DNA from 2 places in the Hypnocyclicus thermotrophus genome. Region 2 is predicted to be linked to the other one. Evidence: riboswitches for the same ligand, from Rfam matches in the RefSeq annotation. Region 2 holds a riboswitch; the other holds the start of a gene.
What was found. Region 2 has a riboswitch for lysine ahead of lysA (diaminopimelate decarboxylase). Riboswitches for the same ligand answer to the same signal wherever they lie in the genome.

Region 1: another riboswitch for lysine. It lies ahead of EV215_RS05230 (Na+/H+ antiporter NhaC family protein); the one in region 2 lies ahead of lysA (diaminopimelate decarboxylase).

What each region holds. Positions count from the first base shown of each region.
Region 1 covers NZ_SOBG01000004.1:99,721-105,730, reverse strand. Annotated here, with positions in the region: gene EV215_RS05235 (response regulator) at 1-129, shown strand, start outside; gene EV215_RS05230 (Na+/H+ antiporter NhaC family protein) at 441-2,159, opposite strand; lysine riboswitch at 2,233-2,404, opposite strand; gene EV215_RS05225 (methyl-accepting chemotaxis protein) at 2,627-4,663, shown strand; gene hrcA (heat-inducible transcriptional repressor HrcA) at 4,785-5,801, shown strand; gene grpE (nucleotide exchange factor GrpE) at 5,804-6,010, shown strand, end outside.
Region 2 covers NZ_SOBG01000001.1:158,580-164,589, reverse strand. Annotated here, with positions in the region: gene dapF (diaminopimelate epimerase) at 1-729, opposite strand, end outside; gene EV215_RS00790 (aspartate kinase) at 792-1,994, opposite strand; gene lysA (diaminopimelate decarboxylase) at 2,008-3,312, opposite strand; lysine riboswitch at 3,406-3,586, opposite strand; gene EV215_RS00780 (diguanylate cyclase domain-containing protein) at 3,822-4,805, shown strand; gene ahpC (alkyl hydroperoxide reductase subunit C) at 4,891-5,508, shown strand; gene EV215_RS00770 (LrgB family protein) at 5,699-6,010, opposite strand, start outside.

The DNA.
Region 1 (6,010 bases), on a different contig from region 2:
AAAAATTTAGTACTTCAAGCAATAGATAAAGGTGCAAGACATTATATTTTAAAACCTTTAAAGACAAAGCGTGTTAAAGAAATAATTGATGAAGTAATAGAATATGAAAAAGAATTTTTAGAGTTTTAAATAAAAAAAGAGGTATTATTATTAATGCGCACAAAAAAGTGAACACAGCATAAAAAAGCTGTGTTTTTTTAATGTTATTAATCTAATTTTATTATTATAAAAATTCAATCACTTTACAAGTAAATCTATATACTTTTTTAAAAATGTGATATTACAATTATAAAGAGTTTCTTACTTTAGTAAGCTGTAGAAGTTTTTAATCGGAGCATTGTCTGAAGTTTTTTTTAATGTATAAAAAATGCACCACCATTTAGTATTAGACAGTTTTTTCTGCTTATTAAATGGGGTGCATTTTCTACTAGAGCTATTTTTTATATGTTTTCTATATCTATTTTTTTTCCAAAGATTAGTAATAATAAATATACTGATAGTATAGCTATAGGAAGTACAAGATATATTGGTAATCCCATTCCAGCAGGAATGTAACCAAATACAACAGCTAAAGCGCCTACAGATAATGCGTATATTAATTGAGTTTTAGTATGGTCAATATGATCACAAGCTGAACCCATAGATGAAAGTATAGTAGTGTCTGAAATTGGTGAACAATGATCGCCAAAAACAGCACCAGTAAGAACAGCTCCAATAGTAACTATTATATAGCTAATAACAGCTTCTCCAGTTAAACCAGCATTCTGTCCAATAGCATTTGCTAAAGGTATAGCAAGAGGCATAAGGATACCCATTGTTCCATAAGAAGTACCAGTAGCAAAAGCTATACCAGAACCAAGTATAAATATAATAGCTGGAAGTAAAAATTTAGGAATACTATTAGATGCTAAATTTACTAGATAAACACTTGTTCCAAGTTCTTTTATAACAGAACTTAATGACCACGCAAGTAATAAGATTACCCCAGTTATTACAAGTGATTTCATTCCATGAACCCATGTATCAATAGCATCATTTATATTAAATATTTTTTGTGAAATACCCATTATTATAGCTACAATAGATGCAAATAAAGCAGCTTCGAATAAAACTATAGATGCATCAGAAGCTCCAAAAGTTTCTCTTATTGCAAACATCGAAAGTGGATTTGATTGAACTTGACTTAATAGATCTCCTTCAAGAGTAGATAACCCATTAAAATAAAATCCAATAAATGCAGAAATAATAAGAGTACCAATAGGTATGATAGCATTCCATATATTTAACTTTACGCTTTCATCAGGTTCAAGTGCCGTAGATTCAGCAGATATCATAGGTTTTGCATTATGTGCTAATACCTTTCCAGTTGTTCTAGCTCTATTTTCAGCTTTTAACATAGGTCCGAATTCTCTCATCATAATAGCGGACATAGGTATAAATGCAAGCATTAAGATATTATAAAATCTATAAGGGATAGTTTGAACAAAATAAGCATAAGCATTTATATTTTCAATTCCAATAAGTGAAAATCCATCTTTTATCAATGAAATTTCATATCCAATCCATGTAGAGATAATAGCTATTCCAGCTATAGGAGCAGCAGTTGCATCTATAACAAAGGCTAATTTTTCTCTAGAAATTTTCATTTTATCAGTAATAGGTCGCATGATTGGGCCAACAATTAAAGCGTTAGCATAGTCATCAAAGAAAATAAATATTCCAAGTAACCAAGTAATAATTTGTGCAGATACTGGGGATTTAGCTTTTCTAGCTAAGGATTCAGCGATGGCTTTAGCTCCTCCCATTTTAGAAACAAGAGCTACAAGTCCACCAATAGTTAATACTTGTAATACTATTCCAGCATTCCAAGAATCAGATAATGAACTTAATACATTTTTGATTATATCTAGAAACCCATGAATAAAAGAAAAGAAGAATCCTTTACCTTGAATATTTAATAAAAATGTACCAGAGTAAATACCAATAAATAATGATAAAACAACATTTTTTGTCATAAATGCTAATACAATAGCAACAATTGGTGGAAGTAGCGTTAATAATCCAAATTTTGTAGCATTTTCATTGCCACCAGCAAATGAAAATACAGAAATCACTAAAAACATTAGAGTAATTAAGTTAACTCTTTTTTTAAACATCATATAAGCCTCCTAATAAATAAAATAAAAAACCGGATATAAAATATATCCGGCATTAATATAAAAATTAATATTTTACCCGGATAGCTCATCACAAATAATTGTGACAGTGCTATAGATATTCTCTATAACCCCAATGTCAAGATTTTAGCATATCTTGCATTTCGGCAAAATTTCCTTTTGTTATATTTCATAGATTGCTAGTCTCCATATAACTACTAATAAATTTTGCAGCCTCTATCTCTAATTTTTATTATTGTCGTATTATAGCATAGATAAAGAATGTTGTAAACAGCAATATTGAATTATATATTATTATTTTCGATGCAACTTATTAAAAACGTCAAATATATTAAATTAGAGAGATTATTTAAAAAATATATACAATGTATTTATATAATTTATTATCAAAATTAGTACAGATGCTGTATAATATTTCAGAAATCGTATTTTTGAAAGGAGAATATATTTTGAATAAAAATCTAGAAAAAACAAAGAAAAAAATAAAAAAATTTAAGATTAGGAAAATAAGTGTCAAATTTAAAACAGTAACTTTAATTTTATTAAGTATGGTAATAATGTTTACTTACCTCTGTATTAATGATATTAAAAGATTAGAAAAATCTAATAGATTAACTCTAATAACTTTGGCTAATTTAAAAAATATTTCATTAGATAATTATATTAATTCAAAAATAGAAAATACTTCATTATTTTTAGAAAGTATTAATAAGAATTTAGCTTTTGGAAAAGCTTTGAATAATAGAGATAAACAAGAAATAAAAGCAATTACGCAAAGTAGCTATTATCATTATAAAAATAATATAGGACTTAGAAATTTTATTATTATTGATAAAAATAAAAATTTATTATTTTCCTATATCCCCCCAAGAAAAACACAAATAAATAATGAGATTATAAATAATAGTATAAAAAATAAAAAGAGTAATAGTGGGCTTATAATAGGAGATAGAGGTCTTACAATTTACACAACGACTCCTGTTATTTATATGGCAAATTTTTTAGGAATAGTTATTGTTCAAACAACATTTGATATTGGTGGAGTAAATAAATTTATTCAAAAATTAAATAAAGATATTTTAAAAGGAGAGTATCAAGTATCTATTATTTATAGAAAAAACAATAAAAATAAAATTGCAATATCAAACTTTGAATCTGAAGTAAAAGAAAAAGAAGATATTTTTGATGAAATTCAAAAAGAAAATAAATATTTTAAAAAAGAAAATGATAATTTTTATGCTTATTATTCTTTAAAAAATTATAAAAATGAAATTATTGGTTATAAAAAATATAAAATAAATATAAAAGATGTTAATGATAAATTAAAAAAAGAAATACTAAGTACTTTAATATTTTACATATTAGTTACTTTAGTTGTTTCGATACTATTAATAATAATTATAAATAGAATAATTATAAAAAAATTGGAAATAATATTTAATATAATAAAAAAAATTGCAAATGGTAATCTTTTAGAAAAAGTAAATATAACTTCTAAAGATGAAATGGAGGACTTGGGAAATGAAATAAATAAAATGATTGATAAATTAAATGAAATAATAGAGATGTTAAAAATAGATACAGTTGATTTAGAAAAAAAATCAATTTATTTGAAGAATAATTCAACAGAATTAAATAAAGAGACAGAATTAATAAATGAAACGATAGAAAATATAACAGAAAGTTTTTTTGAGGTATCTGATGCCACGGAAGAATTAAATATAACAGTAGAAAAAAACGCCAAAATAAATGATTTTGTTATAGAAAATATAAAAACAATAAAAAATCAAAGTATAGATATAGAAAAATTAGCAAGTGATAGTTATATTAATATGGAAAACATAGCTATTTCAACACAAGAAGTAAAAGAAAAAATAGATGAATCATCATATTCCATAAATAATTTATCTGAAGAAATAAATAAAATAATAGAAGTTATGAGTAAAATAACTGATATTTCAAATAAAACAAATTTATTAGCTCTTAATGCAGCAATAGAAGCAGCAAGAGCAGGAGATGCTGGAAAAGGATTTGGAGTAGTAGCAGAAGAAGTAAAAAAATTATCATTAGAAACAGGAGATTTTGTAAAAGAAGTAGAAGAACTTTTAATTGATATACAAAAAAATATGAAAATTATAGAAAAAGATATGGAAATTGAAAAAGAAAGAACAGAAAATAATATTAATATTGTAGATAAAACTAAAAATACATTTATAAATGTAAAATATGAGATAGAAGATATAAGTACCAAAATAAACAATATTACAAAAAAAATAAATGAACAAGTAGAAAGTTTTAATAAAATCGAAGTAGGAATAAAGTCAATCTCAACTTCAAATGAAATGTTAAAAGAAAAAACAGAAGAGTTATCAGAAATATCAAAAAATAATTTTAATATAACTCAAAATATTCAAAATATCTCAGATGAGTTAAATAAAAAATCTAATAAAATCAAAGATATGATAGATTATTTTGATATAAATTAGCACTCGAAAAAAAGAGTGCTAATTTTTTTTGAAAAAGTATTGACAAATAAATAAAAAAGATGTATATTATTATCAAAGATTAGCACTCTATCATAACGAGTGCTAACAAGAGGTGAGAGATATGAGTTTAAATGAAAGAGAGCGATTAGTTTTAGGGGCAATAATAGAATATTATCTTACATTTGGAGATACTATAGGGTCGCGTACATTAGTAAAAAAATATGATTTTGGTTTTTCGTCAGCTACAATAAGAAATGTAATGGCAGATCTTGAAGAACTTGGGTATATAAAAAAAACTCATACATCTTCTGGAAGAGTTCCTACTGATTTAGGATATAAATTTTATTTGCAGGAACTATTAAAAATAAGAAAATTATCAAAATTAGAAAAAGAAAAAATAGAACTTGCTTATGAGAAAAGAATGTTAGAACTAGATACAATTTTTGAAAAAACTTCAAAATTACTTTCTAAAATGAGTTCATATGCAGCGATAGTAATAGAACCTAAAATAGAAAAAGAACTCGTAAAAAAAATAGAGATAATGCAGATAACAGATTATACTATAATGACAATAGTTATATTAGATGATTGTAGTGTTAAAACAAAAAAAATACATTTAGATTCAATGATAACTGATGAAGAAACAGAATATATAAAACAAGAATTAAAAAAAGAATTGAAAAATTCAGAAATAACATTAAGTCAATTTTATGAAAAATTAAAAAAAATGCTAGATAATAAAATATTTGAAAACTTTGAAGAAAAAGAAGATGAAAATGATGGATTCTTTATTAAAGGAGAGTCTAATATACTAAAAACATTAAACAACAATAATGATGTACTAAATATGGTAGATGTTTTTAATAAAAAGCAACATTTAAGAAATACTTTTGAAGAAATTGTAAAAAAAGGAAATTATGAAGAAGGTAAAGTATATATTTTGCTAGGAGAAGACCTTAATATAGAACCTTTATCAGAGTTTAGTTTTGTTTTTTCAACTTATAATTTAAGGGGTTCTAAAGGAGTAATAGGAGTAATAGGACCAAAACGAATGGAATATTCTAAAACAGTTAGTTTAGTAGAATATATATCTGAAGAAGTAAATAGAGTAATCCAAGACTTAAAAGGAGAAGGTTAGATATGAAAAAAAAGGATGAAATAAAAAATAAGGAGATATTTAAAGAAGAAATGGAAGAATTAAAACAAGAAGAATTAGAAAAAGAAAATCAAGCTAAAACAGAAGAGGAAACAATAGAAGAACCAAAAGAAGAAACAAATGACTTAGAAAAACAATTAGAAAATGCAAATAAAGAAATAGAAGAATTGAAAAATGCATATGCTAGAAAA
Region 2 (6,010 bases):
TGCTGTTACTTTATTTTCCGTTTTATTTAATTTATGTGTCATTACAACAGAAGCACAAGTCCCCGTACCACAAGCATAAGTAAATCCAGCTCCTCTTTCCCAGGTCTTAACAATTATATTTTTATTATCTATTACCTCAACAAAATTTACATTTGTTTTTTTAGGGAATAAAGGATTATTTTCAATATCACTTCCATACTTTATTATATCAAGATTTTCGATATTATCAACTATTATTACAGAATGAGTTGTTCCCATAAATAGAGATGATATTTTAAATGTTTTATCAAATGAAGTTATATCTTGCAAAATATAATCTTCTTTATCTATACTCATAGGAATATTTTTTGTAGTAAAAATAGGACTTCCCATATTTACTTTTGCAAAAAATTTATTATTTCTAATAGAAGTTTCTATTTTTATAATTCCGGCTAGAGTTTCTACATTTATTATATCTTTTGAAACAATATTGTTATTTCTAACATAATGAGAGAAACATCTAACGCCATTTCCACACATAGGAGCTTCACTACCATCAGCATTAAAAAATATCATTCTAACATCACCTATAGTTGACTTTGCGACAACTATCATTCCATCTGCTCCAATCCCAAAATTTCTATGGCAGACTTGTTTTGCAAGCTCACTATAATTATATTTTTTTACATCATCTTCTAAGAAAATAATAAAATCATTTCCCAGACCATGATATTTTTCAAATTTTATCATAAATTTACCTCTTTTTTTTTAATTTTATCATAATTTATATAAATAAAAATAAATATTATTAATTATAAATTAAAAGCTTTTGCTATATTTTCTACTGCTTTAGATTTATTTTCTTTGTCAATTGTAAATGATATACTAATTTCTGATGTTGTTATTTGATAAAAACTAATGTTATTTTCTGCAAATATATCAAATATCTTAGCAGCTACGCCAGAATGACTTATCATTCCTACTCCAACTACTGATACTTTTATAATATCTGATTTTTTAGATATTTGAATGTTAGGGTGATGTTCTTTTATTAGAACTATAGCTTTATCTAATAAATCTTCTTCTGTCAAAGGACATGTAAAACTTATATCTATCTTATTTCCATTACTCATACTTTGACTTATCATATCAACATTTACATCATTTGCACCAAGTACAGAGAATATATAAGCTATTTTTTTGGGTTCATTTTCAAGATTTAATAAATTAACCATTAATGCATTTTCATTTATACTAAGACCTGTTATTAGTTTTTGTTCCATTACTTGCTCCCTTTCTACTATATATGTTCCATTGTTTTGACATAAACTTTTTCCTACGTAAATAGGTATATTATATTTTTTGCCAAGCTCTACTGCACGAACTTCCATTACTCCAGCACCTAAATTTGACATTTCCATCATTTCTTCATAAGAAATTTCTTCTAATTTTTTAGCTTCTTTATATTCTCTAGGATCTACCGAATATATTCCATCTACATCTGTGTATATTTCACATGTAGCATTTAAAGCAGCAGCTAAAGCAACAGCACTAGTATCAGAACCTCCTCTACCAAGTGTTGTAATATCTCCATTTTCATTTATTCCTTGAAATCCTGCTACGATTACTATTTTCCCTTCTTTCAAATGAGCTTCTATTCTTTCTTTATTAATATTTTTAATTTTACTTTTAGTATGAGTACCCGTTGTTACAATTCCTGCTTGACTACCAGTTAATGAAATAGCAGGTTGACCTTTATGATTTAATGCAATAGTTAGTAAAGCTATTGTTTGTTGTTCACCTGTTGATAGAAGCATATCTAGCTCTCTTCTATTTGGATTATTTGTAATTTGTTTAGCTTTTCGTATTAGTTCATCAGTCATTTTTCCCATAGCAGAAACAACAACAACAATTTCATTGTGTTCATTTTTCATTTTTATTATGTGGTCAGCAATATTTTTAATTTTTTCAATGCTTCCTACTGATGTACCACCATATTTTTGTACAATTCTCATTTTTCCCCTCACTTTATTCTTCAAAATCTAAATCATTTCTAATTAAATCTTCATAAGTTTCTCTTTTTACAATTAAATTTACTTTTTTATCTTTTACCATAATTACAGCAGGTTTTTTAAGTCTATTATAATTACTTGCCATACTATAATTATAAGCTCCTGTTGAAAAAACTGCAAGTATATCATTATTATTTGGTATAACAAAATTTTTATTTTTAATTAAAATATCTCCAGATTCACAGCATTTTCCAGCGACAGTATATGTATCACAAGTAGTATCATTCAATCTATTAGCAATAACACCTTCATATTCTGCTTGATATAAAGCGGGTCTAATATTATCAGTCATTCCTCCATCAACAAATATATATTTTTTACCACTATAAGTAGTTTTTGTACTTCCTACTTTATATAGCGTTACTCCAGAATTAGCTATAATACTTCTTCCTGGCTCTATAGCAACTTTTTCTATATTCAAGTTCTTTTCTTCTAATTTATTTTCTAAAATCTCTATTATTTTTTTAAGAAAAATATCTAAGTCAATAGGGTCATCTTCACTAGAATAATAAATTCCAAATCCGCCACCTAGATTTAATACTTTTATTTTATAATTTAATAATTTTTCTACTTTTTTAATAAAGTCAAGCATAACTTCAGCCTCTGCATAAAATGGTTTTTCATCAAATATTTGAGAACCTATATGACAATGGAAACCTAAAAAATTAATGTAGTCGTGATTTATCATATTTTTAATTAAAGTAATTACAGAGTCATCAAATATTGATTCGCCAAACTTTGAATCAAATTTTGATGTTTGAATATATTCATGTGTATGAGCATCAATTCCAGGATTAACCCTTAGTATTACATTAACAGTTTTATTTGATATTTCAGCTAGTTTACTAAGTTTAAAAAATTCTTCTTTACTGTCAACAACAATCGTCCCCACATTATACTCAATTGCCATTCTTAATTCTTCATCAGTTTTATTATTACCATGCATATATATTTTTTCGCTTGGAAAATTAGCGAGTTTAGCTGTATAAAGTTCACCATCTGAAACAACATCTAAAGACAATCCTTTAGCATTTACAAATTGACACATAGCTTTATTAATAAATGCTTTAGAAGCATAAGCTATTTCAGTAGAAAACTTTTTACTTTTAAATGAATTTTTCATCAATTCAATAATATTCTCTACGTGTTCTCTATCAATAACATATAATGGTGACCCATATGTATTAACCAGAGAATTTACAGATAATCCACCAATATGTAAAACACCATTAATATTTTCCATACTTCCAAATAATTTCATAATTTTAACCTCCAAATAGTTATAAAAAAAAGCTGATAGAGAATACATCTATCAGCTGAAAATATAAGTTATAGTAAAATATAACACCCATTTTTAGCAGATAGCACTCCATTATTATACTACAATAATAATGACAGTTTCATGGATATTATCCATAAAACCAGCATATAACTTTCCTAAGGTTATACACTTCGGCGAATCTTCCTTTCCAAATACTTCATAGAATAGGTTTCTCCATATTTGTACTTTTAAGCTTCGCGCCTCTATCATCTAAATTTATTTAATTTTGATTATTTTAACTTAAAAATAGAAATAATAACAATATATATATTATATAAAAATTATATAATATATATATTGTTATTATTTAAATAAAAAAATGAGATATAGAAATATTTTAATGAAAAAAAGATTTAGAATTAAATTTAAAATAAAAAAACTATAAATAAAGGAAAATTAATATAATTTTAGAATATCCATACTAGAAAAATATGAATAGGAGGAGAAAAATGAATCAAAAAAAATTTTTTAAAACTATAAACCAAAAAAAAATAAATTATCTAATAGAAAGAGATAATTTAGAAAGAAAACTTAAATTTGAAGAATATATAAATAATAAACTTGAATTAAAAGAGATGATAAAAGTAATATTTAAATTTTTTAAAGAATTAATTAGATATGACGCCGCCGAAATAGTCTTTGATAATAAAGCTTTTTTTTATCAAGATAATAAATTTGAAGAAATAAAAAATTTAAACTTAAATATTGAATTTTTAAATCTTTATAATAGAGGAAAAGAAAACAAGAATATTTTTATTCTTAATGAGCATGGAGAATATCATGTAAGTAAGTTAATTAAACCTATTTATTATCTAGATGAGTATTATGGAGTGCTCATATTTGAAGCAGTAAATTTTGAATATGATATTAATGAAATCAATATAGAAAATGATTTAACTAAAAATATAGGAGTATATATCCATAATATTTTAGAATATACTAAAGCAAAAGAAGAAATTTATATTGATAATGATTTTAATATATTTAATAAAAAATATTTAATAAAAAATATAACAGAATTATTAGAAAATGAAATCAATTTTGGATTAATATTTGTAAAAATAAATCAATTTGAAAAATTAGAAAAATTATATGGAGAAAGTTTTATGAAAAAAATATTAGAAAATATATCTTTAATTCTTAAGGAGATAGAAATTAATAATTCTCCAACAAAAATAGGAAAATATAAAGATACCGTTTTTTATATGTTAGTAGAAAATATCAACAAAAGATTAGAAAAAATAGACATAATAAACTTAGATGTAAATATTAAAGACCATTTAAATTCATTATTAAATTTTAGTTTTTCTTATGGAGTGACACATTATTTTAGAGAAAAAACAATAAATGACATAAATTATATATTATCAAATGCAGAATTTGCAGTATCTACAATAAGTAATGGAGAAAAATTAAATATTTTAATAATATAAATTATTGTTTAACCTCTTGACATTTTCCAAAAAAGAAATTATAATAAAAATGTAATCATTACAAAATAAATAAGGAGGTAATTATATGGCAGTAATTGGAAGAAATTTAAATGATTTTTATTATGATATAATAGAAGGAAATGAAATTGTTGAGAAAAAATTAGTAGATACAGTATTTAATGTATTTCATGAAGGAGAATTTAAAGAAATAAAATTATCAGATTATAAAGGGAAATGGACAGTATTATTTTTCTATCCTGCTGATTTTACTTTTGTTTGCCCTACAGAACTGGGAGATATGGCAGATAATTATGACAAATTTAAAGAATTAAAAGCCGAAGTGATTTCTGTAAGTACTGATACTCATTTTGTACATTTTGCATGGCATAATGAATCTCCAACTATTAATAAAATTAAATTTCCTATGTTAGGAGATCCAACAGGAACTTTATCTAGAGCAATGGAAGTATATAAAGAAGATGAAGGCTTAGCATATAGAGGAACTATAATAATCAATCCAGAAGGAGATATAGTTGTTTCAGAAGTAAATGATATGCCAATAGGAAGAAATGCAAAAGAAATTCTTAGAAAACTTGAAGCAGCAAAATATGTAGCAGAACATAATGGCGAAGTGTGCCCTGCCAATTGGGAAAAAGGAAAAGATACACTAAAACCAGGAAAAGACTTGGTAGGAAAAATTTAAAAATATTAATAAAAAAAGAAATAAAGAGGGTTAATAATTATTTATTAATCCTCTTTTATTAAAAAAATATAAAAAATAGGAAATATAATGGATTTATAAATTAATATTTTAAAACTTTTATATGAGAAATTATTGAAAATTAGGTGTTAATTAAAAAAAAGAAAAAAACTTCTAAAAATTAGCAGTTTTTTTATATATTAAATATTTTTATAACAATAGGTATAATAAAAACAGTAAAAATACCTGCAAGACCAATAGCTAAGCTACTCATTGCTCCTTCTATCTCTCCAATCTCAAGTGCTTTTGAAGTTCCTACAGCATGACTAGCAGTACCTATTGCTATTCCTTTTGCTATTCTATTTTTAATATTAAATATTTTCAATATATAAGGGGCAAATATAGCACCAGTATTTCCTGTAATAATAATAGCAATAATAGTAAAAGGTACTTCTCCATTATAAGATTGACTTATACTCATTCCAATAGGAGTTGTAATTGATTT